Regions from separate parts of the Cupriavidus sp. GW823-FHT07A04 genome, predicted to be linked through region 1. Evidence: riboswitches for the same ligand, from Rfam matches in the RefSeq annotation. Region 1 holds a riboswitch; the other holds the start of a gene.
The links. A riboswitch is a leader RNA that binds a small molecule or an ion and turns the genes downstream of it on or off. The one in region 1 is predicted to bind cobalamin.
Positions count from the first base shown of each region.

Region 2: another riboswitch for cobalamin. It lies ahead of AC1Q7Q_RS05750 (TonB-dependent receptor plug domain-containing protein); the one in region 1 lies ahead of AC1Q7Q_RS36845 (TonB-dependent receptor).

Region 1 is NZ_JBXAHA010000030.1:57,340-72,929, forward strand. Features, by position in the region: gene AC1Q7Q_RS36820 (GntP family permease) at 1-46, shown strand, start outside; gene AC1Q7Q_RS36825 (hypothetical protein) at 77-244, opposite strand; gene AC1Q7Q_RS36830 (S-layer protein) at 458-2,119, opposite strand; gene AC1Q7Q_RS36835 (YjjA family protein) at 2,487-2,963, shown strand; gene AC1Q7Q_RS36840 (methyl-accepting chemotaxis protein) at 3,001-4,557, opposite strand; cobalamin riboswitch at 4,863-5,120, shown strand; gene AC1Q7Q_RS36845 (TonB-dependent receptor) at 5,248-7,512, shown strand; gene AC1Q7Q_RS36850 (PepSY domain-containing protein) at 7,520-9,034, shown strand; gene AC1Q7Q_RS36855 (HoxN/HupN/NixA family nickel/cobalt transporter) at 9,088-10,146, shown strand; partial or broken gene AC1Q7Q_RS36860 (hydrolase) at 10,442-10,693, opposite strand; gene AC1Q7Q_RS36865 (hypothetical protein) at 10,744-11,547, opposite strand; gene AC1Q7Q_RS36870 (ester cyclase) at 11,943-12,410, shown strand; gene AC1Q7Q_RS36875 (FAD synthase family protein) at 12,598-13,071, shown strand; gene AC1Q7Q_RS36880 (hypothetical protein) at 13,148-13,723, shown strand; gene AC1Q7Q_RS36885 (methylated-DNA--[protein]-cysteine S-methyltransferase) at 13,823-14,134, shown strand; gene AC1Q7Q_RS36890 (2OG-Fe(II) oxygenase) at 14,161-14,853, shown strand; gene alkB (DNA oxidative demethylase AlkB) at 14,856-15,500, shown strand.
Region 2 is NZ_JBXAHA010000003.1:199-15,788, reverse strand. Features, by position in the region: gene AC1Q7Q_RS05800 (malonyl-CoA decarboxylase domain-containing protein) at 1-867, shown strand, start outside; gene AC1Q7Q_RS05795 (Bug family tripartite tricarboxylate transporter substrate binding protein) at 976-1,962, shown strand; gene AC1Q7Q_RS05790 (enoyl-CoA hydratase/isomerase family protein) at 2,015-2,797, shown strand; gene AC1Q7Q_RS05785 (malonate--CoA ligase) at 2,908-4,461, shown strand; gene AC1Q7Q_RS05780 (SIMPL domain-containing protein) at 4,600-5,301, opposite strand; gene AC1Q7Q_RS05775 (sulfite exporter TauE/SafE family protein) at 5,422-6,234, opposite strand; gene AC1Q7Q_RS05770 (EVE domain-containing protein) at 6,319-6,813, opposite strand; RNA gene ssrS (6S RNA) at 7,003-7,213, opposite strand; gene AC1Q7Q_RS05760 (cell division protein ZapA) at 7,525-7,866, opposite strand; gene AC1Q7Q_RS05755 (hypothetical protein) at 7,863-8,180, opposite strand; cobalamin riboswitch at 8,389-8,633, shown strand; gene AC1Q7Q_RS05750 (TonB-dependent receptor plug domain-containing protein) at 8,730-10,694, shown strand; gene AC1Q7Q_RS05745 (FecCD family ABC transporter permease) at 10,710-11,708, shown strand; gene AC1Q7Q_RS05740 (ABC transporter ATP-binding protein) at 11,714-12,550, shown strand; gene cobO (cob(I)yrinic acid a,c-diamide adenosyltransferase) at 12,543-13,184, shown strand; gene cobT (nicotinate-nucleotide--dimethylbenzimidazole phosphoribosyltransferase) at 13,242-14,282, shown strand; gene AC1Q7Q_RS05725 (adenosylcobinamide-GDP ribazoletransferase) at 14,324-15,088, shown strand; gene cobC (alpha-ribazole phosphatase) at 15,073-15,590, shown strand, end outside.

The DNA of each region.
Region 1 (15,590 bases):
GCTGGCGGCGGTCATCGCGCTCGGCGGCGCCTTCGGTTCGTTCTAGGCAGCTTCCGGGTAAAACGCGGCGCGGCGCTCAGGTGGTGGCCGCACGCGCGTAGCGCTGGCGCGGCACGGGCAGCGCCTTCAACTGCTCGCGGCGGATCCTGATGGCTTCCTCGTTGCCGCGCTTGATGGCGGCGCGCAGGTTCAGCACTGCCTTGCGGTACTTCTTCTTTTTTCTGACGCTGGTGGTAATGGCCATGGCGATCCGTTTCCTTCTCTCCAGGTGAGTTCCCGGGCGCGCGCCGCGCGCCGCGCGCCCGGCCGAACTGCTAGTGGAAACCGTTTCCCCCGGATCGTCAAGACGCGGCGCCGCGTGGCTGGGCCATGCGTAAAGATCCGAATACCGCGCACGAGAATTTTCAGATCGGGGCGCGTTGCCCCGCCAGCGGGCGCGCCCCCTGCCTCAGCTACCTCAGGTGCCGGAAGCGACAGTCACGAACACGGGGTTCGAATAGAACCACAGGTCGTTGTAGTTGCGCGCGTTGATGGCGTTGAAGCGCGGCGTGTTCTCCGTCAGGTCCGTCTTCAGGTCGGGCAGCGGGTTGCCGTTGGCGGTCTCGCCCGGCACGTTCATGCCAAGATTGGTGCCGCGCAGCCGGAAGTACTGGCTCTTGGCCGCGTTGAAGGTGTAGGTCACCGTGTTGTAGCCGTCCTTGTCCAGCTTCCAGTCGGCCTTGGTGAAGGTGGCGATGACCTTGGTGGAGTCATTGGTGTCCTTGCTGTAGCCAGGCGTGCCGGGCAAGGCGCGCGGCGTGACGTCGCCGGCGATCAGGTCGATGTGGTCCACCGTGGGCTTGACGTTGACGTTGGCGCCGCTGTCCAGCGGGTACTCGAAGTTGTTGCGCTCCGGGCTCTTGAAGCGGATGGTCACCGTCACGCTGTCGCCGGCACGGGCCTTGAGCTCACCGCCCATCTCGCGTTTGGTGCCGCTCGCGGCCACGTTGAAGTCCAGCGCGTTGATGAGATCGCCGAACACCGAGAACGCCTTGCCGGCGCGTAATCCATCCACCACTGACTTGATGCCGGTCCCCTCCAGCCAGACGTAATTGCGGGCGTACTCGCCGGGGAAGTAGCCGCTGCTGAAAAGCCCGCCGGCGGTCTTGAAATGGTGGTCCGAATTCGCGATGTTCCAGAAGCGGCGGCCGTCGCCCAGCAGCGCGTCCCAGATCCCGCCGACCTGCGCGACCACGTAGTCCACGCCGCCGTAGGTGCGCGACTTGAGGTTCGCATCAACATAGCTGCTGTTATAGCCGCCGCGGTCGGGCTCCATCTGATTGCCGACCATGCCTTCCACCGCGAACGCGATGTTCGGCGCGAGGTCATTGAATTCGCGGTAGTCGGCGGCCGTGTACTTGCCTGGATTGCGCGACGGATGGTTGATCAGCGCGTAGCTGGTATCGGGGAAGTTGGTCTTGAGCCAGGTGAACGCCTGCACCGCATCGGCGTGGCTGGAGGCGGCGGTGCGCGGCGCCTTGGCGTTCCAGGCCGCCACGTCCGCCGGATCGAACATGGTGTCGGGGCGGCTGGTGAAGAAATACTCGAATTCGTTGGCGCCCTTGACCGCCGTTGCGAGTGCGGGCGAACCGCTGAAGATGCCCACGTTGACGTGATCGTGGGTGGGCATGTCCCACTCGAAGGTCGAGAAGATCAACTTGCCGGGGTAGCGGCCATCGGCCTGCAGTTGCTTGACGGCCGGGACTTCGTAGTTAGCCAGGCCCTTCGAGAATGGGATCGAGCCGCCTGGGATTGCCGTGCCCGTATTATCGCGATCCGACACGCGCAGGTGGTTCGACAAGGCCATCCAGTCGAGGTTGTTAGCAGTGAAGGCCTGGTCGAGCACCGTGGTGAGCGGGCTCTGCGCGTCGTTCGATTCGATGGTGTGGACGTGCAGGTCGCCGGTGGTCCACTTGCCGGTGACTTCGGCAACCGGCGGCGGCGTAACGGGCGTGACGGGCGTGCTCGGTGCGGCCGGCGCGGTGTTGGCGGATTGCTCGCCGTTGCCGTTGCAACCGTAGAAGCCGCCGGCGATGCACAAGGAGGCCGCTAGGCCGAGGATGGATCTGGTGTGGCGCATTGGATTCGATTTCCCTGATGACTCTGTTTTGTATTGACCCGGCTGGTCCGCGCGTCTTTCGTCCGGGCGCGCTGGCAAGGCTCTTGTGGGCGCAGATAGTGATTGGCGTTCGTGACACAGAGGTGACGCAAAGACGACAAATCCAGCATTTGGGTAAATCGATACACTCAATTGGGAAAATCCGTATCACTGACACGACATTCTGACTTACAGAACGATCAATCGCATGCGCGAGGCCTCGCTTAATGCGCGCGTCATGCAAATCGGCTAGAGCGGAGAGAAGAAAGCGCCACTGCAGCGAAAGGCGATGGCCGATGCGGCAAGCACTATAGTGAAGACTGTTTCCACGCCGCCAGAAGGATGCCGCATGAACGCCAGCCTCTATCGCACCACCGCCGTGAAAATCCTGATCGCCGCGCTGCTACCGGTGGCAGCCGCGCATGCGCAGCTCGGGGACCTGCTCAAAGGCGCCACGCAGGGCGGCACCGAGAGTTCGTCCGGTGGCCTGAGCGGCCTGGGCAGCAGCCTGGGCGGGATGAGTGGAATGCCCTCGCTGCAATCGCTGAGTTCGGGCAGCACCGGCAATGTCGCCGGGATCCTGGAGTACTGCGTGAAGAACAACTACCTTGGCGGCGCCAGCGGCGCCGCCTCGGTCAAAGACAAGCTGCTGGGCAAGGTCGGCGGCGACTCTCCCACATCCGACGCCGGCTACACCAGCGGCGCCAAGGGCATCCTGAGCAGCAGCGATGGCAAGCAGTTCGACCTGAGCGGCGGCGGCCTCAAGGACCAGGTCACCAAGCAGGTCTGCGACAAGATCCTCGCGCAGGGCAAATCGCTGCTGTAGGGCCAGGCACGCTGAGCGCCCGGTCAGCGCTCAGTGCTCAGGCGGCCGACAGGCGGAAGGCCGACACGGCATGGTGCAGCGCGCCGGCCTGGTCTTCCAGCGACGTGGCGGCCGCGCTCGCCTGCTCCACCAGCGCCGCGTTCTGCTGCGTCATCTGGTCCATCTGCGCGACCGCGCGATTGACCTCCTCGATGCCGGTGCGCTGCTCCGCGGTGGCCGAGGCGATGCCATCCATGATCGACGTCACGCGGCCGACCGCGTTGACGATCTCGGCCATGGTCTGCCCGGCCTGCTCCACCAGTGCCGAGCCGCTGTCGACCTGGCCCACCGACTCCACGATCAGCGTCTTGATTTCCTTGGCCGCGCCCGCGCTGCGCTGCGCCAGGTTGCGCACCTCCCCAGCCACCACCGCAAACCCGCGTCCTTGCTCGCCGGCGCGCGCGGCTTCCACCGCGGCGTTGAGCGCCAGGATATTGGTCTGGAAAGCGATGCCGTCGATCACGCCGATGATGTCGTTGATCTTGCGCGAGCTGGCGGTGATGCCGCGCATCTTGTCCACCACCTGGCTGACCACGCTGCCGCCCTGCTTCGCGATCTGCGAGGCGTCAGCCACATACTGGCTGGCCTCCTTGGCGTTGTCGGCGTTCTGGCGCACCGTCGCGGTGATCTGCTCCATGCTGGCGGCGGTCTGCTGCAGCGAGGCCGCCTGCTGCTCGGTGCGGCTCGACAGGTCGCTATTGCCCGAGGCGATCTCCTGGGCCGCCGAGGTGATGGAATCGGCCGATTGCTGGATGCCCGCCACCGTGCCGGCGAGCTGGTCGCGCATATGGCCGATGGCGTACATCAGGCTGGAGCGGTCGTCCGGGTGGGTTTCGACGCGCGCCGTGAGGTCGCCGCTGGCCATGCGCAAGGCAAGGGCCGCAGCGGTAGCGGGCTCGCCGCCCACCGAGCTCTGGATGCTGCGGATCAGCAGCGTGGCCACCGCGGAAATCACGATGCCCAGCAGCACCAGCAGCCCCAGCGATTGATACAGCGAGGCGCGGAACTGCGCTTGCACGTCATCCATATACGTGCCGGCGACCAGGTCCCAGCCCCACGGCTTGAAGCGCGCCACGTAGCCGATCTTGGGGCTCGGCTGGTCGCTGCCCGGCTTGGGCCACCAGTAGTCCAGGTGGCCAGCGCCTTCGGCCGACGCGCCGCGGGCCGCGATATCGGCATACAAGGCGTTGCCCTTGGCGTCCTTGAAGTCGCTCATGTTCTTGCCGTTGAGCTTGGCGTTGATGGGATGCATCAACAGCACGGAATCCGCGCCGACGATGGTGATGTAGCCATCCTTGCCATAACGCTGCGCGGCAACGCGGGCCGTGGCCTGGGCCTTGGCATCGGCCTCGGACATCTTGCCCTGGCGCGCCTGCTCGGCATAGTCGCGCACCAGCGAGAGCGACATGTCGACAATGTTAGCCAGCTCGCCGCGGCGATCGGCCATTTGCAGCTGGCGGGTCTGGAAGGCGTGCATCACGGTCAGCAACAGCAGGCCGAGCCAGGCCAGCACAAGGGGAATCCACAGCTTTTTTCGCAGGGTCAGACGATTCATGGCATTCGCTTCTCGGGGCAATGGCCGGTCATGCAGGAGGCATGCGGCACCTCCGAATATCGGAGCCGGGCTCGCCTTCTTTAGCGAAAGGCGCGACAGGACCGCACGAAAGGCCACGAAGCGCAGAAAATGTCGCATGAAGCACCAAAATGGCGACAGGTTGTGCCAGGCCGAAACGCTCGCGCACCCGCACGGTGCCAAAAAAAACACCTGCCATCCGCCCCCGAAAGCGGCGCAAATACGGCTACAATGCGCCTCGCATTCCACTCGGTAATTGCAATTGACTTGCAATTACCTGGCTAGTGGACTGCCAAGGGTTCGAAGGTGCCTCCGGCGCGCAGCGCGCGGCGGGGGTTAAACGGGAAACAGGTGCGCCGCCGGCCATGCCGCGGCTAATCCTGTGCTGCCCCCGCAACGGTCAGCAGGTACAAAGGTGTCACGCCGCGCCAACAGGCCGCGGCAGCCACTGCGCATCATCGCGCGGGAAGGCGGCACCCCGGACGCGCCCCAGCGGCAGGCGTCCCCCTGCAAGCCCGGATACCGGCCTTCGACCGATCACCGGGGCTGCGGACGGGCGGCCAGGCGTGAGACGGCTGGCCACGCGCCCGGCCGTCACTGCGCGCTCGTCCGCGGCTGGTTCGTTTATTGCCGCCGGGCGGGGTCGCCCCCGCGGCCAATGATGGAAAGTCCATGTCCGCGCGCCCTTGCATTGCCTGTACCGCCTCGCCGGCGGCCGTCACGCCACGCCAACGTCGTCATGCGCCCAAGCCGCCGCGCCAGCTCGCGCATCATTGCGCGCTCGCGCTATCGCTGGGGGCCTTCGCCGGCCTGGGCGCCGATGCCGCCTGGGCGGCGGACGATGCGCAACCTTCAGAGCGGGCGCAATCGCAGCCGTCGCGCGGCGACAGCACGGTGCTACCGCCAGTGGTAGTCAGGAGCGCCTCGCAGCCGGCCGGGCTGGCGCTGTCCGAGCCCACCAGCACCGGCAGCCGCCTTGGCCTGACCCCGCTGGAAACGCCCGCTAGCGTGGAAGTCCTGTCCGGCGACACCATTCGCGAACGCGGCGATTTGTCGGTGCGCGAGGCCGTGACCCGCGCCACCGGCATCACCTCCAATGGCGCGCCCGGCAACGGCGGCACGGCGCTCGCGGCACGCGGCTTTGCAGGACAAGGCTCGGTGATGCAGCTGTACGATGGCACGCGCCTCTACGTGGCCTCCGGCACCGTCACCTTCCCCTTCGATACCTCGTCCGTGGACCGCATCGAAGTGCTGCGCGGCGCGGCCTCGGTCATGGTTGGCGAGGGCGCGATCGGCGGCGTGGTCAACGTGATTCCCAAGAAGCCGATGCGCGCGCCGATCGCCAACGAGCTGCAGCTCACCGGCGGCACGCAAAAAACAGCGCGCGCGGCGTTCGACAGCGGCGGCGCGGTCAACGAGACCCTCTCCTACCGCTTCAACGCCAGCTACGGCCGCTCCGGCGGCTGGGTGGACCGGGGCGACTCGCGCAGCCTGGCGGTGTCGGCCGCGGCGCGGCTGGACGTATCGCCTGAGTTCAACCTGACGCTGTCCTATGACGACGCCGACCAGCACCCGATGCAGTACCTGGGCACGCCGCTGGCGGGCGGCAGCCTGGACACCTCGCTACGCAAGAAGAACTACAACGTTGGCGATGCCGACATCACCTACCGCGACCGCTGGACCCGGCTCGCGGCGCAGTGGCAGCCCAACGAGCGCGTCATGGTGCGCAACCAGTTCTATTACCTCACCAGCCAGCGCCACTGGCGCGACGCCGAGTCCTATACCTTCCTGCCCGCGACGGGCCAGGTGCGCCGCACCGACTATCTGGAGATCCTGCATGACCAGGAACAGGTGGGCGACCGCGCCGACCTGAAGATCGATGGCCAGCTGTTCGGCATGGCCAATACCGCCATGGTGGGGTTCGACGTCAACCGCATCAACTTCACTCACAGCAACAACTCGCCCTATGGCGGCGCGTCCACGGTCAATGCCTACCAGTTCGACCCGGGCCAGTTCTTCAGCCCGCCGGGCATTGTCACGTCGCCGCGCTTTCGCACCCACACCACGCAAGCCGCGCTGTTTGGCGAGGACCGCCTCAAGCTGACCCGGCAATGGTCGGTAATTGGCGGCGTGCGGCTGGACCATGCCCAGCTGGAACGCGGCAACCTGGTCACGGGCGACGACTGGACCCGCAGCTTCAACAACATCACGTGGCGTGCGGGCACGGTCTACGCATTCACGCCAGCCTTGTCGGTGTATGCGCAGTACGCCACCGCCACCGATCCCCTTGGCGCACTGATCTCCACCTCGGACGCACAGAAAGATTTCAAGCTGGCCACCGGGCGGCAGATCGAAGCCGGGGTCAAGCAATCGTTCTGGAACCAGCGCGGCGAGTGGACCTTTGCCGCCTACCAGATCGTCAAGAAGAACCTGCTGACACGCGACGCCAGCAACCCGGCGTTGTCGGTGCAGGTGGGCGAGCAATCCTCGCGCGGGCTGGAGGCCTCGGTCAGCGTGGAACTCATGCGCGGGTTGCGCTTGGATGCCAACGGCACCGTGCTGCGCGCCCGCTACGACGACTTGGCGGAAAGCGTGAACGGCGCGCTGGTCTCGCGCAATGGCAACGTGCCCACCAGCGTTGCGCAGCAGGCGGCCAACCTGTGGCTGACGTGGGCCTTCGCACCGCGGTGGCAGGCAGGCAGCGGCCTGCGCTACGTGGGCAAGCGCTATACCAACAACGCCAATACCACCACCATGCCGTCGTACGCGGTGGTGGATGCCTCGCTGCAATGGCGCGTATCGCGCAAGACGACGCTGACGCTGCGCGTGTACAACCTGTTCAACCGCGACTACGCCGAATCCTCTGGCAACAGCGGCAGCCAGTGGCTGCTGGGCCGGCCGCGCGCGGCCGAGCTGACGGCCAACTTCTACTTCTAGGCCGGCCATGGCAAGCACACCCCTGCCCTGGCGTGAAGCCTGCTGGCGCTTCACGCGCCGCTGGCTCTACCTGGTGCACCGCTGGGCCGGGATCGCGGGCTGCCTGCTGATCGCCATGTGGTTTCTCTCGGGACTGGTCATGATGTACGTGGCCTTTCCCGCGCTGACCGACACCGAGCGCCACGCGGGGCTCCCGCCGCTGGACCTGCCCGGGGTAAGGATCACGCCGGATGCCGCGATGGCCAGCGCGGGCCTCACCCGCTTTCCGCGCAGCCTGCGCCTGGAGATCATGGGCACGCACCCGGTCTACCGGATGATCGACTGGAACGGCAAGCCTTACACCGTCTCCGCCCGCGACGCGGCGCCCATCGAGCAGGTGGATGCCGTTGCCGCGCAAGCCATCGCCCAACGTTTCTCCGGCGCGGCGGGCGCGCGCTGGGTGGAAACCGCGGAGCGCGACCAGTGGACCGTGCCCAACGGGCTCAATCCCTGGCGGCCGCTGCATCGCATTGTGCTGGACGATGCGGCCGGCTCCGAGCTGTATGTGTCTGCCCGGACCGGCGAGGTGATGCGCGACACGAACCGCGCCGAACGGTTCTGGAACTGGCTCGGCTCGGTACCGCACTGGCTGTACTTCACGCCGGTGCGGGCCGACCCGCCGCTATGGCGGCAGGTAGTGCTGTGGACCTCCGGCGCGTGCATTGCCGTGGCCGTCAGCGGCATCTGGATCGGCTGGCTGCGGCTACGCGTGCGCCGCCGGTTTGCGCACGGCAGCGCCGGCGGCACGTCGCCCTATCACGGCTGGATGGCCTGGCACCATATCGCCGGGCTGGCCGCATCGCTGTTCCTCGTGGCGTGGCTGGCCAGCGGCTGGCTATCGGTCAATCCCAATCAGTGGTTTCCCGGGCGCGCGTTTGCGCAGCCAGCGCTGGAACGCTACGCCGGAGAAACCCTGCCGCGCTTTCCCGCCGGCGATGGTGCGGCGCTGGCGAGCCTGCTGTCCGACACCGCGCTGCCTCCAAGGGAGATCAAGCTGGCCTGGCAGGCCGGCGTGCCGGTCATGCTGGTGGCGACCGCGGCCACCACGCACGCCTATCACGCCAACACCGGCGCGCCGCTGGCGCTCTCTGCCCGGACACTGGCCCAGGCAGCCGCGCGGCTGATGCCGGACGCCACCGTGGCCAGCCACGACCTGCTGCACGAGGACGACGCCTACTGGTACAGCCACCACCAGCCGCGCAAGCTGCCGGTGCTGCGCGTGCGCTTTGACGACGACTGCGCCACGTGGGTGTACATCGACCCGGACACCGGCAACCTGCTGGGCCGCAGCGACCGCAGCCGCCGTGCCTACCGATGGCTGTTCCATGCCGCGCACAGCTGGGACTTTGGCTGGCTGGTGCGCCATCGCCCGGCCTGGGATGCAACGGTCTGGTTACTTTCGGTTGCCGGGCTGGTAGTCTCGGTCAGTGGCGTGGTGATTGGCTGGCGCAGGTTGTTTCGCGGGCGCCGCCGGCGGGCTTGAGTCCCGGCCTGGCGTCCATCCATTCAGAATTCCCCATCTTTCACGGACCGCTCATGTTCCGCTTTCTAGCCAGCATCTTCAACGACCAGGACGCCGACGTGCGCCGCAAGGTCATTGCGCTCTACGTCTTCCTGATCGCCGCCAACGTGGGGGCCTGGCTGTGGGCACTGGCAGCGTTGCGCGACCACCCCATGCTGCTGGCGTCCGCCGTGCTGGCCTACACGCTCGGCCTGCGCCACGCCGTTGACGCCGACCATATCGCCGCCATCGACAACGTCACGCGCAAGCTGATGCAGGAAGGCAAGCGCCCGGTGACGGTCGGCTTCTTCTTCTCGCTCGGCCACTCCACCGTGGTCACGCTGATGTCGATCGGCATCGCGGTTGCCGCCGCCGCGCTGCAAACGCGCTTTGCCGACATGAAAGCCGTGGGCGGCATGATCGGCACCAGCGTCTCCGCGCTGTTCCTGTTCCTGCTGGCCTTCTTCAACCTGCTGATCCTGATCTCCGTGTGGCGTGCCTTCCGCGCGGTCAAGCGCGGCGAAGCGCTCAAGGAGCAGGACCTGGACCTGCTGCTGAACAACCGCGGCGTGCTCTCGCGGCCGTTCCGCCCGCTGTTCCGGCTGGCCAGCCGCAGCTGGCACCTGTTCCCGATAGGGCTGCTGTTCGGTCTCGGCTTCGATACCGCCACCGAGGTGGCGCTGTTCGGGCTATCGGCGGCGGAGGCGGCAAAAGGCGTGCCGTTCTGGACCATCATGGTGTTCCCCGCCCTGTTCACCGCCGGCATGTCGCTGGTGGACACCACCGACGGCATCCTGATGCTAGGCGCTTACGGCTGGGCCTTCACCAAGCCGATCCGCAAGCTCTACTACAACATGACCATCACGCTGGTCTCGGTGGTGGTCGCAGTGGTCATCGGCGGCATCGAAGCACTCGGGCTGATCGCCGACAAGCTCGGGCTGGAAGGCGGCCTGTGGGACGTGATCGGGGAGCTGAACGAGCATTTCGGCATGCTCGGCTATGTGATCATCGGCGTGTTCGTGCTGAGCTGGCTGATCTCGATGGTGGTGTACCGGGTCCGGCGTTATGACGAGATCGAGGTGAGGATGGGGTGAAGGTATGGTGGGACGGATAACCGCTTAGCGCTGATATGCGACCGTCATCGACTACAAGCTCAAAAGCGCGGAATCGGAGGATAAGGCGGTCATTTCCATAATCCCAGAATGCGTTTGGGCGGATTCGGGCTGGCCGCCTGCGCCGTGCTGGCGGCCCCAAGAGATCAGGTGCGGTTGCCGCCACCACTGTGCCCGCGCCTGAATAAAGAAGTTGGCGCCCGTGCCGGGTCGTGCGGCGCGGGCTGGAGTGAGTGGCGCGTGGTCATGAGGTTGGATATGCGGACGAGGGACTGGCTCAAACACTGATCCGGGCCGGGATCGGCGCGAGCAACTCGTGCGGTGTGGCAATGCGCTGCGGGGCTTTGTGCACCATGGTGAAGGTGTAGTCGATACCCATGCCATATGTGCCAGAGTGCTCTCTGACGACTTGCATTACGGCGTCGTGCGTCTCGCGGCGGGCCCAGTCGCGTTGCCATTCGAGCAGTACCTGTTGCCAGGTCACCGGCACGACGCCGGCCTGTACCATGCGTTGCATGGCGAAGATGTGATGTGATGTGATGTGATGTGATGTGATGTGATGTGATGTGATGTGATGGATCAACCCTGGAGGGTCGATACCGACGCTGCATCATATCCGAGGGCGGTTCTGATGGTCAGCATGAAGATCGGATCTGCATGTGATTGCTTGTGCAGCGCGAATCCAACCTCGGCAAATGGACTCGTGACGGAGAGATCGGGGTTCGCAGCCTGAAAGGCAAAACACATCAGAAACTCGCAGTCGTGGCGTTGGGCCTCGACACCGAAATTAATCACCCCGAGGTGCCAATCTCCCTCATCCTTGGTTAGAGAAATCAGGAGCTGGCGGGCGCGCGCCTCAAGATACGCGCGATTCTGCACGATGGACGCGGCTTTCGCGATGCCCAGTGAGCTCGGCATGCCATGCAAATCGGCGACGACAACTTCCGTAAGATCCGTGAGCACCGCCATCCATTCGTCGCGCGGCGTAGCACCGAGCCTGTTGATGAGCGAAAACTCACCAGGTGTTGCGAACCCCAATTCGCCGCGCGGCTCCGATGCCGGCATCGGATGCGAACTCGATTTGGTGGCCGCCGGCAGCAGCGCCATGCGCGCCAAAGGATCGTTCAACCGCGAACAATGTTCAATGGCTTCGATCGTCGCCCGCCGAATGCGATCGATGGGCAGGCCATGACTCGGGGCTGCCATTGCGGCGGCTCTGTCCATTCGAGTCGCTTGAGCGTTTCGAGCCAGCAGCGCCCCGACATCCATCCGATAGTGCCGTCCAAACTGTAGATGCTTCTGCCTGAGTCGCGCCGACTGATCCCGAAGCCAAATGTCGCCAAGGTCTGCATAGGCGTCTGGCTGCACTTCATTGATGGGCATGACGGACTCCTTGCTTGAAGACATACCGGGCGGATACCGGGCGCGTGGAACCGAGACATGTCGCGACTGGCTCGCAATGAAGAGTAGGCGGCCGGTCTTGGCCGCGCTCTCCGTTTCTTGCGATTGAATCCAATACGCCTATCTGTTCCGCACGTGCGAAGGCTTGCGCGCCAATGGAATCCACGACACGACACTGGAGCGGCTAGCCACTCTAGTGCGCACCGCTCGCACAGACGATGAGGTACCGTCACTGGCCTAGACGGTACGTCGATCTTCGGATTGGTTTGCGCAGCAAGAATCGGAGTTCTTAACAACGTGGGGATGCCTATTCTCTTGCTCAGGGCATCGAATGGTTACGATGAACCTTCCCGAAACTAACTGTGAGGACCTTTCCAATGAGCAAAGAAGAGCAGAACAAGGCCGTCGTCGGTCGTTGGTTCACGGAATTCTGGGGCAAGAACGTCAATCTGGCGGTGATCGATGAGATTGCCGCCCCGAACATGCTGCTCAAGTATTCGCTGCACGAACCTCGTCGTGGTCGCGAGGATATCAAGGCCTTCATGACCGACTTTCGTGCCGCGTTCCCGGATCTCAACTTCTGGGGCACGGCAGAGCTGATTGCCGAAGGCGACTATGTCGTCGGCCAGTGGGAAGGTGGCGGCACCCACACGGGCCCGGCATTTGATGACTTCCTTAGTGGCGGTCTGCCTGCCGCAACTGGCCGCAAGATGCATTTCACCGGTACTACCGTGCTGAAGGTGATCGGCGGCAGGATCGTGGAAGAACTCGGCCTGGACGACGGTGTGGCTGCGCTGACCCAGCTCGGGCTGATCAAGGAGGCCGCCATTAATGGCGACGGCTGATTTCCAGGAATCAGGAGAAGTGGCGCGACGTGCAGTATGCGCGTCGCGCGACGCCTATTCATTGCGCACCTCATATCCACGTTGCGTGATTCCAGAATGCCTGAGCAGAAACCGAGCGCACCGGATAGGATGAGGTCGCAGATTCCTGGACAGTGAGATCGATCAGTCTTGAGAGAACATCACTGCCATGATTCGAATCGGTTACGCACCCGGTGCCTATGATCTCTTTCACATCGGGCACCTCAATCTTCTGCGACAAGCCAAGGAGCATTGCGACGTTCTCATCGCCGGCGTCGTGGCCGACGAGGTTCTGATTCAGCACAAGGGGGTGAAGCCTGTCATTCCGCTCGCTGAGCGATTGGAGATTGTCCGCAATGTGCGCTATGTCGATGCGGCCAATCCTGCGTTCACCAATGACAAGGTCGAGATCTGGAAGGACCTGCGGTTCAATGTCCTGTTCAAGGGGGATGATTGGCGCGGAACCGAAAAAGGCTATCGGCTCGAACGAAGCTTGGCGGGTCTCGGTGTCGAAGTTTTCTACTTTCCATATGGAAGGCGCACATCGAGCAGTGCGCTTCGCCAGACCCTGCAAAACATCGACGACCTCGCTGTACGAGTGCGCCGATGTGAGCTTGTGATGGACGCTATCTTTGCCATCTGACGGCCGCCCTATCGCGGACACGTAATCTGCCTATGGCCCAGCCCTCACTTCTTGCATCGCGTTTGCGATGCCCTCCATGATGAATAAAATCTCGTGTGCAGAGCCCGTTGCACAGTCGCTGGCTACTTGGGTAGCCGCAGTAAGAGTCGCCTTGCTGCCACAGAACCTCATTGCATCGAGACTCGATGACATGCGGCTGGAAGACCTCGTCCTCGATCTTCTCGACCTCGACGAGAGCGAGGCAGCGCAACTGGAAGCGTTGTCAGGGTCAAAAGTGCCATTCCATCGAAGTCCTGAGAGCTATTGCGAATCGTTGCTGCAGGCAATTCGGCAGCTTCGATTGTTCAAGCTGTTCGCCAGAACGCACGGTGGGGACCATCATCGAAGTGTTTGCCCTGCGGCTTACAACGAACGTACCGGCGGGCACCATCCAGAAGAGATGGCGCGCTGGCGTACCGACTTTCGTGCGATGGCCCCTGAACAGCAGATGATGGCCGCGACCGTCATTTGGCTCTACCGGTCTGGGCCCGATTCGATCTGGCTGCGGCGAGTCCCTAGTACCTGGAAGGCGTCCGAGGCCCTGCACTACATGCAAGACGCAGGATGTCTCACGCTCTGGCTCCAACTCATCGCCAGATACCCCGGCTGGTGAGTCGCGCCGCCAAAGAATTCAACCGCAAAGATCGGAGTTTCTCAGCGGGCGTGAATTTCTACACTTACGACACCCTGAAGCCGATGCGAGCGATTTGCCATGAGAATTCGTTCTTTTCCCACGTTCAAGTACAACTTCCGTGCCCCGGGAACCCGGGTAGAGGGCCCTATTCGATTCGCCGTCGGCCTGACATTGCAGGGTATGGTTCTCGTTGGACGAAGCCAGCTGGAAGTAGCTCAGGATCTCGGCAGGCCGGCAGCCGTTCGCGCCGTGGCGGGTGCCTGCGCCGCAAACGTGTTGGCCATCGTCATTCCCTGCCATCGTGTGGTGCGCAGCGATGGCTCTGTGTCCGGCTATCGCTGGGGTGTCGAGCGCAAGCTTGCCATGTTGGCCGAGGAGCGCGCGCAATGAGGGCCAATGCGGGGCGCTATAGCCCCATGGAACGCTTGACCTACGACTGGATCGACATGGAGCGTTCGCTTGATGCCCATGGAAATGTCGTCTTGCCTGGCCTGCTGGCTGCGGAGCAATGCGATGAGCTCGCGGCGCTGTACTCGAAGGAGGAAGGCTTTCGCGCTCGGATCGTCATGGCTCGCCACGGATTCGGGCGGGGTGAATACAAGTACTTCACATACCCGTTGCCACCGCTGCTCAATTGGCTGCGGCATGCGCTGTATCCCCAACTCGTGCCGATCGCAAATCGCTGGAACCGGCAGTTGGGAATCGACACGCGATACCCGGATGAGCTGGATGTATTCCTCGACCGATGTCACCAGGCCGGGCAGACGCGGCCGACGCCGCTAATCCTCCAGTATGGCGAAGGTGACTACAACTGCCTGCATCAGGATCTCTACGGCGAGCACGTTTTCCCGTTGCAGGTGGCAATTCTCTTGTCGGAACCTGGCAGGGACTTCGCCGGTGGCGAGTTCGTCATGACGGAGTGTTCGACCAAAGGGCAACGCGCCGATGTCGTCGCACTGCGCCAGGGCGATGCAGTGGTATTCACCGTCAACAAGCGGCCAGCGACGGGGTTGCGTGGCATCAAAAACGTGGCGATGCGGCATGGCGTCAGCCGCATCCGCAGCGGCAAGCGGCATACGGTGGGGCTTATCTTCCACGACTCGAGGTGAACATGGAGCCGTGTGAACGCTTCGAGACAAGTGGCGAACGCTTGCGCCTGGGTTCAGGCGCCTTGGTGCTGCGCGGATTCGCACTGCCGTATGTGAGCGAACTGATGCCCGCCATTTCTGACATCGCGGCCATGTCGCCGTTTCGACACATGGTGACGCCTGGAGGTTTCACCATGTCGGTTGCGCTGACGAACTGCGGGGCACTGGGATGGACGACAGACCGGCGTGGCTACCGGTACACCTCAATTGATCCGGACACCGGCGAGCGGTGGCCTGCCATGCCCGACGCGTTCGCGCGACTCGCCAACGAAGCAGCGGCAGCAGCGGGATTCGCCGATTTTGAGCCAGATTCCTGTCTGGTGAATCGCTACTTGCCTGGCGCGAGGCTCTCGTTGCACCAGGACAAGAACGAGCGGGACTACGAAGCACCTATTGTCTCGGTCTCTTTAGGCATGAGGGCCACCTTCCTGTTTGGTGGACATGAGCGCTCCGATCCCACGCTCAAAGTTTTTCTGCACCACGGTGATGTGATGGTATGGGGAGAGGCCGATCGCCCGCGCTATCACGGGGTGATGCCGTTAAAAGAAGAGCCGCATCCGCTGCTCGGAAGTCAACGCATCAACTTCACCTTCCGCAAAGCGGGATGAGCATCGGAATTCAAGAGCAAGAGTCGGAGTTTTTTCCCGAGACGATACACCTAAAGTAGCCGCAGTTGCCAAGACGCTCCCATGCACTCG
Region 2 (15,590 bases), on a different contig from region 1:
CTGTTCTCCAACTGGTTCGACGTGGGCCTGCTGGAACTGCAACCCATCACGTGGGACTCGCCCGCATCGCTGCTGGAAAAGCTGATCCGCTACGAGGCGGTGCACGAGATCGCGTCCTGGGCGGACCTGCGCAACCGGCTCGATTCTGATCGCCGCTGCTACGCCTTCTTCCACCCGCGCATGCCGCGCGAGCCGCTGATCTTTGTCGAGGTGGCCTTCGTGCCCGAGATGGCCGCCAACGTCCACGCGCTGCTGGACGAAGCCGCGCCGCTGGAGGACCTGCGCCGCGTGAAGTGGGCGATCTTCTATTCCATCTCCAATACGCAGCCAGGCCTGCGCGGCGTGAGCTTCGGCAACTTCCTGCTCAAGCGCGTGATCGGGGAGTTGCAGCGCGAGTTTCCCAAGCTCAAGCAGTTCGCCACGCTCTCGCCCATCCCCGGGTTTGCCGACTGGCTGCGCAAGCGCGACGGAGAAGCGGTGGCCAAGGTGCTGGGCGACAAGCGCCTGGCGCGCTGGAGCGAGCGCCACGGCACGCCACCCGCCGACGGCGCCGGCTGGCTGGCCGCGCTGCCTGCCGATTCCGAAGATGCGACGGTGCGCGACATCGCGCTGGCGCTGGCCGCGCACTACCTGGTGCGCGAGCGCCAGCAGGCGCTGCCGGCCGATCCGGTGGCGCGCTTTCACCTGGGCAATGGCGCCTGCGTGGAGCGCCTGAACTGGGCCGCCGACCTGTCGCGCAAGGGCCGTGCGCAGTCGTGCGGGATGATGGTGAATTATCTTTACGTGCCCGAGGCGCTAGATGACAATCTGGTGCGCCTTGGCAACGGATCCCCGCGCATGAGCCGCGCGGTGAGCAAGCTGTTGTAACCCTGGTCAGGTAAAAGACAAGGCCGCGGGCCGCGTTCATGGGCCATTCCAGCAGTTCTTCGTTTTGACTTTCCACAGCAGAAGAGAGAAGAGAGAGGAGACAGAGTCATGAATCGTCGTCAGTTTCAACTGGCAGGGCTGGCTTGCGCGCTGGGCGCGGGTTTGGGCGCGGTAGCGCCCGTGGCGCAGGCTGACGCCTGGCCGTCCAAGCCGATCACCGTCATCGTGCCGTTCCCGGCCGGCGGTGGCACCGATGCCTTCGCCCGCCCGCTGACCGCGCAGCTTTCCAAGCAGTTCGGCAAGCAGTTCGTGATCGATAACCGTGGCGGCGCTGGCGGCACCGTGGGCGCGAGCATCGCGGCCAAGGGCGCGCCGGATGGCTATACCGTTTTCATCGGCGGCGCGCACCACGCCATCGCGCCGTCGTTCTACAAGAAGCTCGACTACGACATCGAGAAGGATTTCATCCCCGTCACGGTGATCGCGCAGCCGCCGCAGGTGATCGTGGTGAACCCGACCAAGGTCACCGCCAACACGCTGGGCGAGCTGATCGCCTATGCCAAGAAGAACCCCGGCAAGCTGAACTACGCCTCGGCCGGCAACGGCTCGTCCCACCATCTGGCGGGCGAGCTGTTCAAGCTGCAGACCAAGACCTTCATCACGCATATTCCCTACAAGGGTGCGGGCCCTGCGCTGTCCGACCTGATCGCGGGCCAGGTGGATATGGATTTCGACGGTCTCGGTTCTTCGGCCCAGCATATCCGCGCCGGCCGCATCAAGGCGCTGGCGGTGGCATCGACCAAGCGCTCGGCCGCGTTCCCGAATGTGCCTACCGCTGCCGAGGCTGGGGTGCCTAACTACGAAGTCTCCACCTGGTACGCGATGTGGGTGCCCAAGGGCACGCCCAAGGACATCGTCGACCGGCTTTACACCGAAGTGGAGAAGGCACTGAACACGCCCGAGATGAAGCAGATCTGGCTTGCCAACGGCTCCGATACGCCGGCTTTCACGCAAGAGCAGTTCGCGCAGTTCCAGCGCGCCGAGATCAAGCGCTGGGCTACGGTGGTGCAGCAGTCCGGCGCCAAGATCGACTGATGGAGGATCGCCGCATGGTTTCCGATGTTTCCCGTGCGCGTGGAGCGCAGGCATGAGCGGCACGGTAGCGTTCGCGCGTGAGGGCGACGTGGCCACGGTCACGCTGTCCCACGCTGGCAAGCTCAATGCCATCTCCGTGGCGATGTGGCGCGCGCTGGCGCAGGGCTTTGCGGACCTGTCCGCCGATCCCTCGCTGCGCTGCGTGGTGGTGCGCGGCGCCGATGGCAACTTTGCCGCCGGCGCCGACATTGCCGAGTTCCCCGAGGAGCGGGGCGACGCCGCCGCGCTGCGCCGTTACCACGAGGCGGTGATTGCGCCTGCGCTGGCCGCCATCGCGGGCTGCCTGCATCCGACGCTTGCCATGATCGAAGGGGTTTGCGTGGGCGGCGGGCTGGAGATCGCCTGCCATTGCGACCTGCGCATCGCCGCCGACGACAGCCGCTTCGGCGTGCCGATCAACCGGCTCGGCTTTCCCATGGCGCCCGGCGAGCTGACCGGGCTGCTGGCCCTGGCGGGCCGCGCCGTGACGCTGGAGATCCTGCTGGAGGGCAGGGTGTTCGACGCCGCCGAGGCGCGCGAGAAAGGGCTGCTGACGCGCGTGGTGCCGGCAGCGGCACTCGGCGAGGAAGTCGCCGCGGCCGTCAAGCGCATCGTGGCCGGTGCGCCGTTGGCCGCCCGCATCAACAAGCAGAGCATCCGCCGCCTGGCGCCGGTGCCCGCGCCGCTCACCGCGGCGGAGCTCGACGCGCATTTCCGCTATGGCGACAGCGCCGACCATGCCGAAGGCGTGGCGGCATTCCTGGCACGCCGGCCGCCGCGCTTCAGCGGTCAATAGCACGGGCAATAGCACGGGCAATCGCTTTAGGTATCATTGCCGGCTATTGATCGGATTGCCCATGCGGATTGCCCATGCTATTGCCGATTCCGTTTTTCATCTTCCGCAATATGAACGCCAACCTGTTCGCCCTATTCGAATCCCGCTTCCCGGCGGACCGCAGTGCCTGCTGCATTGAAACCCACGACGGCCTCTACTACAGTTGGGACGACCTGGACCGCGCCACCGCCAAGATGGCCAACCTGCTGGCCGCGCTCAAGCTGCCCGAGGGCGCGCGCGTGGCGGTGCAGGTGGAAAAATCGCCGGAGGCGCTGTTCCTGTACCTCGCCACGCTGCGCGCAGGCTACATCTACCTGCCGCTCAATACCGCCTACCAGGAAGCCGAGATCGACTACTTTGTCGGCAACGCGGAGCCGGCGGTGGTGGTGTGCAGCAGCGCTAACTTCGGCTGGGTGTCCAAGGTGGCGTTCCGCCACGGCACCAAGCACGTCTTCACGCTGGACGACGACCGCTCAGGCTCGCTGTTGTCCCGCGCCGCCGTGCAACCGGACCGCTTCGCCACGGTGGCGCGCGGCGCCGACGAACTCGCCGCCATTCTCTACACCTCGGGCACCACGGGCCGCAGCAAGGGCGCCATGCTCACGCACGGCAACCTGGCCTCCAACGCCAAGACGCTGCATGCGTACTGGGGCTGGCGCAGCGACGACGTGCTGCTGCACATGCTGCCGATCTTCCACGTGCATGGCCTGTTCGTCGCGTCGCACGGCGCGCTCTTGGCCGGTGCCAAGATGATCTGGGCGCCCAAGCTCGACATGGCGCAGATCCTGAAATTCCTGCCGCGTTGCACCGTGATGATGGGCGTGCCCACGTATTACGTGCGCATGGTGCAGGAGCCGCGCTTTGACGACGACACCTGCCGCCGCATGCGCCTGTTCGTGTCCGGCTCCGCGCCGCTGCTGATGGAAACCTTCGATGCCTTCCGCGAGCGCACGGGCCACACCATCCTGGAGCGCTACGGCATGAGCGAGACCGTGATGCTGGTCTCCAACCCGTACGAGGCGCAAGACGGCGAGCGTATCGGCGGTACCGTCGGCAAGGCGCTGCCGGGTGTGTCGGTGCGCGTGGTGGACGGCGACGGCAAGCCTTGCGCGGCCGGCGAGATCGGCAATGTGGAAGTGCGTGGCCCGAATGTGTTCAAGGGCTACTGGCGCATGCCGGAGAAGACGCAGGAAGAGTTCACCGCCGACGGCTGGTTCAAGACCGGCGACGTGGGCCGCTTTGGCGGTGCCATCGTCAGCCAGGCTGGCGAGCGCAAGGTGCCTGACGACTACCTGACCATCGTCGGCCGCAGCAAGGACCTGATCATCTCCGGTGGCTACAACGTCTACCCCAAGGAGATCGAGAGCTTTATCGACGAGATGCCGGGCGTGGCGGAAAGCGCCGTGATTGGTGTGCCGCATGCCGACTTCGGCGAGGCGGTGGTGGCGGTGGTGGTTGGCAAGCCAGGTGCCTCGCTGGATGCGCTGAGCCTGATTGGCGGGCTCAAGGGTCGTATTGCCAATTTCAAGGTGCCTAAGCGCGTGCACGTGGTGGATGAGTTGCCGCGCAACACCATGGGCAAGGTGCAGAAGAACGTGCTGCGCCAGCAGTTCGGGGCGCTGTAAGCACCGCCGCTCCTTGATGGCTCATGCATCAAAGACAAGGCCCCTGCCGCTTGCGCGGCAGGGGCCTTGTTCCGTGCCTTCTGCCTTCTACCTTCTACCTTCTGCCTTGCCCCTTGAGCCTGTGGCTTTGGACGGCGCTTACTTGAGCATCTGCACCGAGCCGTTCACAGTCACGGTGACCTGGGCCTTGCCGCCCTCGACCGGCACCGGCGCGGAATCGGCCATCATGGCCTTGGCCGCGTACATGCGCGGCATCGGTTGCACCGCGCCCACTTCGCCCACCTGCACTTCACGGATGGTGTAGCTGCCGTAGCCGAACAGCTTGGTGGTGGCCTGAGCCTTGTCGCGGAACGAGGCCACGGCTTGCTCGGTCAGCTTGGTCTCGGCCGCCTGGCGGGCTTCGCGCGAGAGCGAGAAGCTGATGTTCTGCACCTGCATCTGGCTGGCGAGCTGCCCCGCGAGCTTGGACACGGCGGTGAAATCGCGCGATTCCAGAATCACCTCGGCGCGCCCGCGCCAAGTGCTGATGCGCCCGTTCTTGTCGTTGGACGGATAGATGGTGAAGCCGCCCGATTGCGCCTGCACGCCATTGGTACGCTTGGCCTGCGCGATCACATCCGCGGTCTTGGCCGACAGCGCCGAGGAAATCGCGCCCGGTTCCGCCCCTTCCTGCTCGGCGGCGAGCGTCAGGTGCACCACGTCGGTCGGCACTTCGGTGGCGGCCTGGGCGGACAGCGACAGCACGCCGGCAGGGGCCGGCTCGTGGGTCGGGCCGCCGCCCTGGGCGGAGGCAACCATGGCGGTGGTACCGAGCAGCGTGGCGGCAAGCAGATGTTTCATTGGATTCTCCCTTGTCAGACGATGGGTATCAGACGCGCCGCCCAGGTGATCGTTCCGCTACGTCCCGTGCGACCTTGTATCTACTTGTATCCGCGGCGTGCATCGCTGGCACCTGTGGCCTCAGAACGCGTGCCAGGCCTTCCACATCATGTAGGCCGACAGGCTGAACAGCAGGCAGGCGAAGACTTTCTTCAACTGTGCGACATCCATGCGGTGCGCGGTGCGCGCGCCCAGCGGCGCGGTCAGCACGCTGGCAACCGCGATCACCGCCAGCGCGGGCAGGTAAATGTAGCCGAGCGAGCCTGCCGGCAGCCCGGTCTGGCCCAGCCCGCTCCACACATAGCCGATCACGCTCGCCACCGCGATGGGAAACCCGAGTGCGGCCGAGGTGGCCACGGCGTTGTGGATTGGCACATTGCACCAGGTCATGAACGGCACCGAGACAAAGCCGCCGCCCGCGCCCACCAGGCTGGACAGGAAGCCGATCACGCCGCCCGCGCCCAGCATGCCCGGCGTGCCCGGCAGTTGCCGGTGCGGGGCGGGCTTGCGGTTGCGCAGCATCTGCCACGCCGAAAAGCCTACGAATACGGCGAACAGCAGCGACAGCCAACTGGTCTTGAGCGCCGCGAAGACCTTGCCGCCGCCGATCATGCCGCCAATCAGGATGCCGGGCGCCAGGGCCAGCACCAGCTTCCATCGCACCATGCCGCGCTTGTGGTGGGCGCGCACCGAGGACAGCGAGGTGAACAGGATGGTCGCCATGGAGGTGGCGATGGCCATATGGACGATGGCCTCATGGGGGAAGGCCAGGGCGGTGAACAGCAGCGTGAGGAAGGGCACCATCAGCATGCCGCCGCCTACGCCAAGCAAGCCGGCGCAGAAGCCGGTAAAGGCGCCGAGCAGCAGCAGTCCGGGAATCAGGGAAAAGCTCATGACGCGGAATCGACCTTGTTGGCGTTGTAGTTATGTCGTCGGCAGCCATTGTGTCATGCCGCTGCTGTGACCGCCGGTGCCAGGCTAGCGCATCAGCCGCGTGGTGATGAAGCGCCATTCGGCCGGGGTCACCGGCGTGATCGACAACCGGTTGCCACGGCGTAGCACGACCATGTCGGCCAGTTCGTCATGCGCGCGCAAGTCGGCCAGCGAGATCAGCGGGCCCTTGCCGACAAAGCGCACGTCAACCAGCATCCAGCGCGGTGCATCCAGCTTGGCGGCGGCGTCGTAGTAATCGCTCTTCGGGTCGAACTGGGTGGGATCGGGGTAGGGCTGCGAGCTGACCTCGGCCAGGCCGGCAATGCCGGGCTGTGGGCAGGAGGAGTGATAGAACAGCACGCCGTCGCCGATTTGCATGCCGTCGCGCATGAAGTTGCGGGCCTGGTAGTTGCGCACGCCGGTCCATGGCAGGGTGCCGCGTTCGGCTAGCGTATCGATGCTGGCCTCGTCGGGTTCCGACTTCATCAGCCAGTACTGGCGGGCGCGCGCGGCGGCATTGGCTTGCGTGGATCGGCTCATGGGCGGGCAGGGCGGGCGTGACGTTGGCGACAGCGATATGGTGCAGCAAGCACGGCCAAAAGAAAACCGTCTGGCGGATGTGGGCGTGGGTCGTGGCGCAGAAACAGAGGGAGGGCACTGCAGAGGCAGCGCAGGTCAATCTGCGCCACAAAAGGAAAAGGCGGTGGTTGAATAACCACCGCCTTTAGAGGGGTCCCCGCCTCGGCCGCTGGATCGGCATCCTGAACCCAAGTGAGGTTCAGAGTGGCTGCGGAAGCCGCATTTCGGGTACATCACCGGTTCAGGGAGTCCAGACTGCAACTATGAACCATGCGACGCGCTCGCCCACACGGCATAATCCCGCACCAACAAATGCTTATCGGTTCAAGGAATATGATCCTGACGAACCAGGCAGGGAAACTGTCAAACGTCTGACTTTTTTGCACTGCCAAACGCATACTGCTTTGGCATGGCTGTCAGACGTTTGCCGTTTCTAACTTGGATGGGATGAAAACGGCGGTCAGGCGCGATAACCCGACCTAAGGTGCCGCAACTATGTGGCTTGGTGCGGCTTGGCTCCACTATACACCGCGAGGCTTTCCATACCAAGCCCGTCTTTGCGTGTCGTTACATTTTGCTGACGCGCGCGGCATGTGGGGCACATCGGGCCGAAATCGCGAGCGTATCACCGCCTGCCTGTGCCGTGTGGTACAGCCGGCGCAGGGCAGGGCATCAGTTGCGCGGCACGGGCGAATTGGTGCCCACATGCGCGTACTGGCGCAGGGCTTCGTCCGCGCGTTCGTTCAGCTCGCGAATGCGCGCACGCACTGCATCAACGGGAATCGCACCATCTTCTTGCTGCTTGCGCTTGAGCGAGAGCAGGTCCGAGGCGATGCTGATCGCGGCCATCACGGCAACGCGTTCCACGCCCTTGGCGGATACGCCGCCCTTGAGCCGCGTCATCTGACCGTCTACCAGTGCCACGGCCTCCAGCAGCGCGGCCTCGTTGTCGGCGGCAATGGCGAACCGGTAGGACTGGCCGGCAATGTTCACTTCGACTTGCTTATTGCTCATGCGTTTTCTCCGGGTGCCTTCTGTTCGGCGCGGCCGGCCGCGTCGCCTTCGCCCAGCAGGTCGAGCTGGCGGGCGTCGCTGGCGGTGGGCAGCTTGTCCAGGATCGACTGGATGCGCAGCTGCGCTTCCTCGATCTTGATATTGAGCAGCTCGCGGTCGGCGGCCATGGCTTCACGGTCGCCGCGCAGCTGGCTGGCGTCGGCCTGCAGGCGTTCGATCTCCTCGCGCAGCCGCTGGTTCTCAGCCGCCAGGGTATCGGCATGGTGCAGCACACGCCCGATCTTGGCGGCGAGTTGTTCGAGTTCGGTGAGCATAGAGCCTGTCATATCTAGGGTCTCGGGTTCTGGGATTTTAGCCCAAGCGCTATCGTGCGGACGGCGAACGCAGACGTGTGTGACCAGGCCTGCGCGCCGAAGTTGCATGCATCGTCGTTTAACGGCATCCGTGGCGACGGCTTTATGCCTGTTTCCAGGCGCTTTCGCCTTGTTTTGCCGCGGCATTGACGCTTGCCTCGAAACTGCCTACACTCGCGCACGTTCCAGGTGCTCGTAATCCTATTCACTACAGGGTTGCAGTTCAACGGGAAACAGGGAGCCAGCCACCGCCGCCAGGGCAGGGCCGAGCCAACCTGTGCTGCCCCCGCAACGGTAAGCGACCGTGATCGCAAGATCGCAAGGCCGACCACTCAGCCACTGAACCGCAAGGTTCGGGAAGGCGGTCGGACTGGTGTCGTCAGCCCGGATACCGGCCTGAACGAGAGTGCGCCGCCCTCCGCTGCTTTTTGCCGCGCAAGCCAGCGGCGCGCTTCGTCGCCAGACGGTCCGCGGGGGAACGGACCAGGCAGCTCTCTCCCACTCAGCATCATGCGCTTTTCGCCCCCCACGTCGAGCCGTCCGGCATTGCCGGCGCGCCGCCACACCATACCTGTTTTCGTCTCGCGGCAACTGCCCGCCGCGCTCGCCGCCTGGCTCGCCATGAGCGCGCCCGGCGCCGCCATGGCCCAGTCCGCCGGGCAATCCGCTGCGCAGCCCGCGCCCGACGCGCAGCTCGACCCGGTGGTGGTCACTGCCACCCGCACTGTCCAGCCGTTGACCGAGGCGCTGCCGCATACCACTGTGGTGACCCAGCAGGACATCGTCAACTCGCAAGCCATCGACCTGCGCTCGTTGCTGCGCACGCAGGCCGGTGTGGAGTTTGCCGCCAACGGCGGCCTGGGTGCCAATACCAGCCTGTTCATGCGCGGGGCCAACTCCAACCAGACGCTGATCCTGATCGACGGCGTGCGGATCTCGGCGGCCAGCAGCGGCACGGCCCAGCTCTCGAATATCCTGCCCGACCAGATCGACCATATCGAGATCGTGCGCGGCAATGTCTCGGCGCTCTATGGCTCGGATGCGATCGGCGGCGTGGTACAGATCTTCACCAAGAGCGGTGCGGGCCAGGCTCCCGCAGCCAACGCTCAGATTGAATACGGCAGCAACAATACGCGCCAGGGTACGGTGGGCTACGGCGGGCAGGTGGGCGATACCTCGTTCAATATCACCGGGTCGGCAGTCAAGACAGACGGTTTTTCGGCGATCAATGCGGCCCAATGGAACGGTGACAATCCGGCCAAGGCAAAGAAGGGCATGGGCCCGAACCCGAACGACAACCCGTATGACAACAAGAGCGTATCGGGCCAGGTGAAGCATCGTTTCACCAGCGACTGGGACGCCGGCGTCACAGCCTATTACTCGAAGAGCAAGCTCTCCTACGACACCACGACAGGCAAACCGACCGATGTCTGGTGGATGAACAGCGAGTTGTACACTGTATCCGCCTTTGTCAACGGCAAGCTCACCCGGGACTGGACCACGCATTTCAAGGTCGCGCAGAGCGGGGACAATAGCGAAAACACCTTGAACGGACTGTTCAACAGCAACTTCAACACGCGCAATCGCCAGTACACCTGGCAGAACGAATATGCGCTGGCGCCGACCCATAAGCTGCTGTTCGGCACGGAGTATGCGCAGCAGGAATTCAGCTCGAACACGTATGGCGCGCCGGGCCGCAATATTGCGTCGGTGTTCGGGGGCTACGATGGCCGGCTGGGCAAGCACCAGCTGCAGCTCAATGTGCGCAACGACCACTACTCGGATTTCGGCAGCCAGGCGAGCTATTTCGCCGGCTATGGCTATAACGTGACCGAGGCGTTCAAGCTGATCGCCAACGCCAGCAACGCCTTCCGCGCGCCGACGTTCAACGAGCTGTACTACCCGGGCTATGGCCAGCCGGGCATCAAGCCCGAGCGCGCCAAGTCGGTCGAGCTGGGCGCGCAGTACAACACGGACGCCGCCGGCCTGCTGCGCGTGACCGCGTTCGAGACCCGCTACGACAACCTGATTACCGCGGCGCTGCAGCCCAATGGCTTGTTCCTGGCGCAGAATGTCAACAAGGCCAAGGTGCAAGGCATTGAAGCCTCCTGGCGCGCCAAGCTGATGGGCACCGACGTGGGCGCCAGCATCACCTTCCAGAACCCGGTGGATGAGCAGAGCAATACGCAGTTGCTGCGCCGCGCGCGCCGCCATGCCGCCTTCGACGTGGGCCGCCAGTTTGGCGACTTCCGCCTCGGCGGCGAGTGGATCATTTCCTCGACGCGCATGGATAGCGGCTCGCGCACGCTGGGCGGATACGGTATCGTCAACCTCAATGCCCGCTATAACATCGACAAGCAATGGTTCGTGGCCGCCCGTGTGGAAAACCTGTTCGACAAGAACTACCAGCTCGCCTATCCCTACAACACGCAGGGACGCGCCGGCTTTGTCACGCTGGGCTGGCGCCAGAAATGATGGTGGCCGCCTGACATGCGCCGCGCGCTAGCCGTCTGGCTGATGCTTGCCGCCGCCGGCGTGGCGGTGTTCCTGCTGTCGCTGGCGGTGGGCAGCGTGCCGCTGTCGGGGGCGCAGGTCTGGCACGCGCTGTCCGTCGGCGCCGACGATACCGCCGGGGCCATCGTGCGTGAGCTGCGGCTGCCGCGCGCGGCCGCGGCATTCGCGTGCGGCGGCCTGCTGGCGTTGACCGGCGCGTTGATGCAGGTGCTGCTGCGCAATCCGCTGGCCGAGCCCTATGTGCTCGGCGTATCGGGCGGCGCGGCCACCGGTGCGCTCACCGCCATGCTGATGATGTGGCCACTGTGGACGGTGCAGGCCGGCGCGGCCGGCGGCGCGCTGTTCTCGATGGTGCTGGTGGCCACGCTGGCGCGGCGCGACCTGCTGCATCCGCAGGTGCAGGGCGGCCATCATGAGGCCGGCTCGCGCCTGCTGCTGACCGGCGTGATCCTGGCCGCCGGCTGGGGCGCGCTGATTACCCTGATCCTGAGCGTGGCGCCCGAGGCCCGTTTGCGCGGCATGCTGTTCTGGCTGACCGGCGACCTGGGCGGCACCGCCAGCTACGGCCTTGCGCTAGGTGCGCTGGCGCTGGCCGTGCTGCTGGCCATGCCGATGGCGCGCTCGCTCAATGCCATGCTGATGGGCGAGACCGTGGCGCAGGCGCTGGGCGTGCGCGTCGGCGCGGTGCGCCTGTCGGTGTTCGTGCTGGCCTCGCTGGCGATCGCGGTGGCCATTACCTCGGCTGGCTCGATTGGCTTTGTCGGGCTGGTGGTGCCGCACCTGGTGCGCCTTGCCTGGGGCAACGACCAACGCCTGATGTTGCCTGCCTCGGCGTTGCTCGGCGGCACGTTGCTGATGGCCGCCGACCTGGTGGCGCGCACGGTGATTGCGCCCGCGCAGTTGCCGGTGGGCGTGATCACCGCGCTGCTGGGCGTGCCGACCTTCCTCTTTCTCCTGCTGCGCAGGCCGCGCTGAGCACCATGCCGACCTGGAACGAACCCGTCTGCGCTTGTCCGCCGCTGGTGCTGCAGTCCCTGCAGTTGCGCGCCGGCACGCGCGCTTTGCTCGATGGCCTGAGCTTGTCCATGCAGGCGGGCGAGCTGTGGTGCATCGTGGGCCCGAACGGCGTCGGCAAGTCCACGCTGATGTCGGTGCTGGCCGGGCTGCGCAAGCCGGACGGCGGCGTGGTGCTGCTCGATGGCCGCGCGCCGCTGGAGACGCCGCCCGCGGCCCTGGCATTGCGCCGTGCCTACCTGCCTCAGGCGGTGCACGACACCTTCTCGATGTCGGTGCGCGACGCCGTGGCGGTGGGCCGTCACCCGCATCTCTCCGGTTGGGGCTGGGCCGGCCGCGAGGATGACGCGGTGGTCGCGGCAGTGATGCGCGAGATGGATCTCGATGCGCTGGCCGGGCGCGACGTGCTGACCCTGTCCGGCGGCGAGCGCCAGCGCGTTTCGCTGGCTGCCACGCTGGCGCAACAGGCGCCGCTGCTGATGCTGGACGAACCCGCCGCCCACCTCGACCTGCGCCACCAGATCATGGTGCTGGAAACCCTGGCCCGGCTGGCGCGCGCCGGCCGCCACGCCATCGTGGTGATCCTGCACGACCTTAACCTGGCGCGGCGCTACGCGACCCATGCTCTGCTGCTGGCCGAAGACGGCCTGTGCTTGCATGGCCCCGCTGCGCAGGTCCTGACTCCCGCGCATTGCTCGCACGCGCTGCGCACGCCCATTGTCAGCGTCAGCGACGGCCGCCATACCGCGCTGATCGCCGACGGGGCGCATTCTCCCGCACCAGACGAAACCCAACATGACTGAACCCAAAGCCCTTGAGACCTCCACGTCGGAAGACGCCGCCCGCGACGAGCGCCACAAGGCGCGCATGCTGCGCAAGAAGGATGTCGTGGATGCCAAGATTGCCGCCGCGCAGGACGAGCGCGGCGTGATCGTCATCACCACCGGCAATGGCAAGGGCAAATCCAGCTCCGGCTTTGGCATGGTGGTGCGCGCGCTTGGCCACGGCATGCAGGCCGGCGTGGTGCAATTCATCAAGGGCGCGATTCCCAGCGGCGAGGAATTGTTCCTGCGGCGCTTTCCAGAGCAGTGCGCCTTCCATGTGATGGGCGAAGGCTACACCTGGGAAACGCAGGATCGCGCGCGCGACGTGGCCAAGGCCCAGGCCGCGTGGGAGGTGGCGCGCTCGCTGCTGCGCGACCCGTCGATCGGGCTGGTGCTGCTGGACGAACTCAATATCGCGCTCAAGCTGCACTACCTGGATGTCGACACCGTCATCGCCGACCTGCGTGCCCGCCCGCCGATGCAGCACGTGGTCATCACCGGCCGCGGCGCACCGCCCGCGCTGATCGAGGCGGCGGATACCGTGACGGACATGACGCCGGTCAAGCATGCCTTCCAGCAAGGCATCAAGGCCCAACGTGGCGTCGAGATGTAAAACGTCTATTCTTGTTCCAGCGAATCGAATCTTTTCTCAGCCACACCAAGAAATACCATGCAGTTACCCGCCATCACCCCGCTCGACGCCTCCCTGCGCCCGACCCTGCAAGCCGCCATCGATGCCAAGACCAAGCCGCTCGGCGCGCTCGGCCGGCTCGAGGATCTGGCCTTGCAGATCGGCCTGATTACCGGCAGTGGCACGCCGGAGCTCAAGCGTCCCGCGGTGATCGTGTTCGCCGGGGACCACGGCGTGGCCGATGCCGGCGTGAGCGCCTATCCGGCCGAGGTCACGGCGCAGATGGTGCTCAACTTCCTGGCCGGGGGCGCGGCCATCAATGTGTTCTCGCGCCTGCACGGGCTGGCGCTGGAGGTGGTGGACGCGGGGGTGCGCGCGCCGCTGCCGTCCGCGCCCGGGCTGGTCAACTGCCGCATTGCCGCGGGCACGCGCAATTTTGCCTTTGAGCGCGCCATGAGCGCGGAGCAGGTGCAGGCGGCGCTCACCGCCGGCATGGCGCGCGTGCTGCGCCACGCGCAGCAGGGCAGCAACGTGATTGGCTTTGGCGAGATGGGCATTGCCAATACCTCGTCGGCCGCTTGCCTGGTGAGCCGGCTTACCGATACACCGATTGAAGATTGCATCGGCCGCGGCACCGGCCTGGACGACGCGGGCCTCGCGCGCAAGCGCGCGGTGCTGGCGCAGGCACTGGCACTGCATGCGGATGCGGTGGAGCCGCTCGACGTACTGGCCGCCTTCGGCGGCTTCGAGATCGCCATGATGACCGGCGCCTTCCTGGCCGCGGCGGCCAGCCGCATGGTGATCCTGGTCGATGGCTTTATCGCCTCGGCCGCGCTGCTGGTGGCGCAGCGCCTCGCGCCCGAGGTGCTGGAATACTGCGTGTTCTCGCATTGCTCGCACGAGCATGGCCACCGCCGCCTGCTGGATTATTTCGGCGCCGAGCCGCTGCTGGCGCTGGATCTGCGCCTGGGCGAGGGCACCGGCGCCGCGCTGGCCTATCCGCTGGTCGCGTCCGCCGCGGCCTTCCTGCGCGAGATGGCCACCTTCGGCGCGGCCGGCGTCAGCACCGCGTCGGCGTAGACTGCGGCACGCTTTCGCTACCTGGCCCAACGCACCCGCCCATGCTCGACGAACTTCGCTACTTCCTGACCGCCGTTGGCTACTTCACGCGGGTGCCGGTGCCGCGCTGGGTCGGCTTTGCGCCGCACTACCTGAACGCGGCGGCGCGTTACTTTCCGCTGGTGGGGTTGCTGGTTGGCGTGCTGGGCGCGCTGGCTAGCTGGGGCGCGCTGCAGTGGTGGCCGCCGGGCGTGGCCTTGCTGCTGGGCATGGCCGTGACGCTGCTGGCCACCGGCGCTTTTCACGAGGACGGCCTGGCCGACTGCGTGGATGCCTTTGGCGGCGGCTACCGGCGCGAGGACGTGCTGCGCATCATGCACGACTCGCGCATTGGCGCATTTGGCGCCATCGCGCTGGTGGTGGCGTTGCTGCTCAAGTGGCAACTGCTGGTGGCGATTGCCGCGCGCAGCGGCATGGCGGAGTTGCTGCTGGTGCTGGTGGCCGCGCATGCGGCCAGCCGCGCCATGGCGGTGAGCTATCTTGCCACGCTGGATTACGTGCGTGCCGAGGGCAAGGCCAAGCCGGTGGCACAGCGGCTGTCCGGCATGGGGCTGGGTTTCACGCTGCTTTGCGGTGCATTGCCGCTGCTGCTGGTGTCGCCGCTGTTTGCTGCTGTGGTGATCGTTGCCTTGGTGGTGCTGCGCTTTTTGCTGGGACGCTACTTTGTTCGCCGCATAGGCGGCTACACCGGCGATTGCCTCGGCATGGCGCAGCAGCTGGCCGAGTTGTTGATCTATCTGGTGGCGGCGGCATGGACCTGGTCCTGATCCGACACGCGGCGCCCGAGGTGGCGCAGGGGATCTGCTACGGCGCGCTTGACCTGCCGCTGGCTCAGCCCGTTTTGCCCGAGCCTGCCCGCATGCTGCTGGCACTCGATGGCCTTGCGCCGCAGCGCATTGTTTGCAGCCCGATGACGCGGGCTCGCGCCACGGCAGATTTGCTTGCGCGGGATTTCGGCCTGCTGCCGCAAGCCGATGCGCGGTTGCGCGAACTCGATTTTGGCCGTTGGGAAGGCCTCGCATGGGACGCCGTGCCGCGCGCCGAGCTGGATGCGTGGGCTGCGGATCTGCTGCATGCGCGGCCGCATGGGGGCGAGACCGTCGCGCAGGCGATGGCGCGTGTGGCGGCTTGGGCTGATGCCTTGCCGGTGGATGCTCCGGACCGGCTGTGGGTTGTTGCGCATGCGGGGCCGATGCGTATGCTGGCAGCGCACTGGCTCGGGGTGCCGCTGGCTACTACGCTGGGGTGGGATCTTGGTTATGGGGCGAG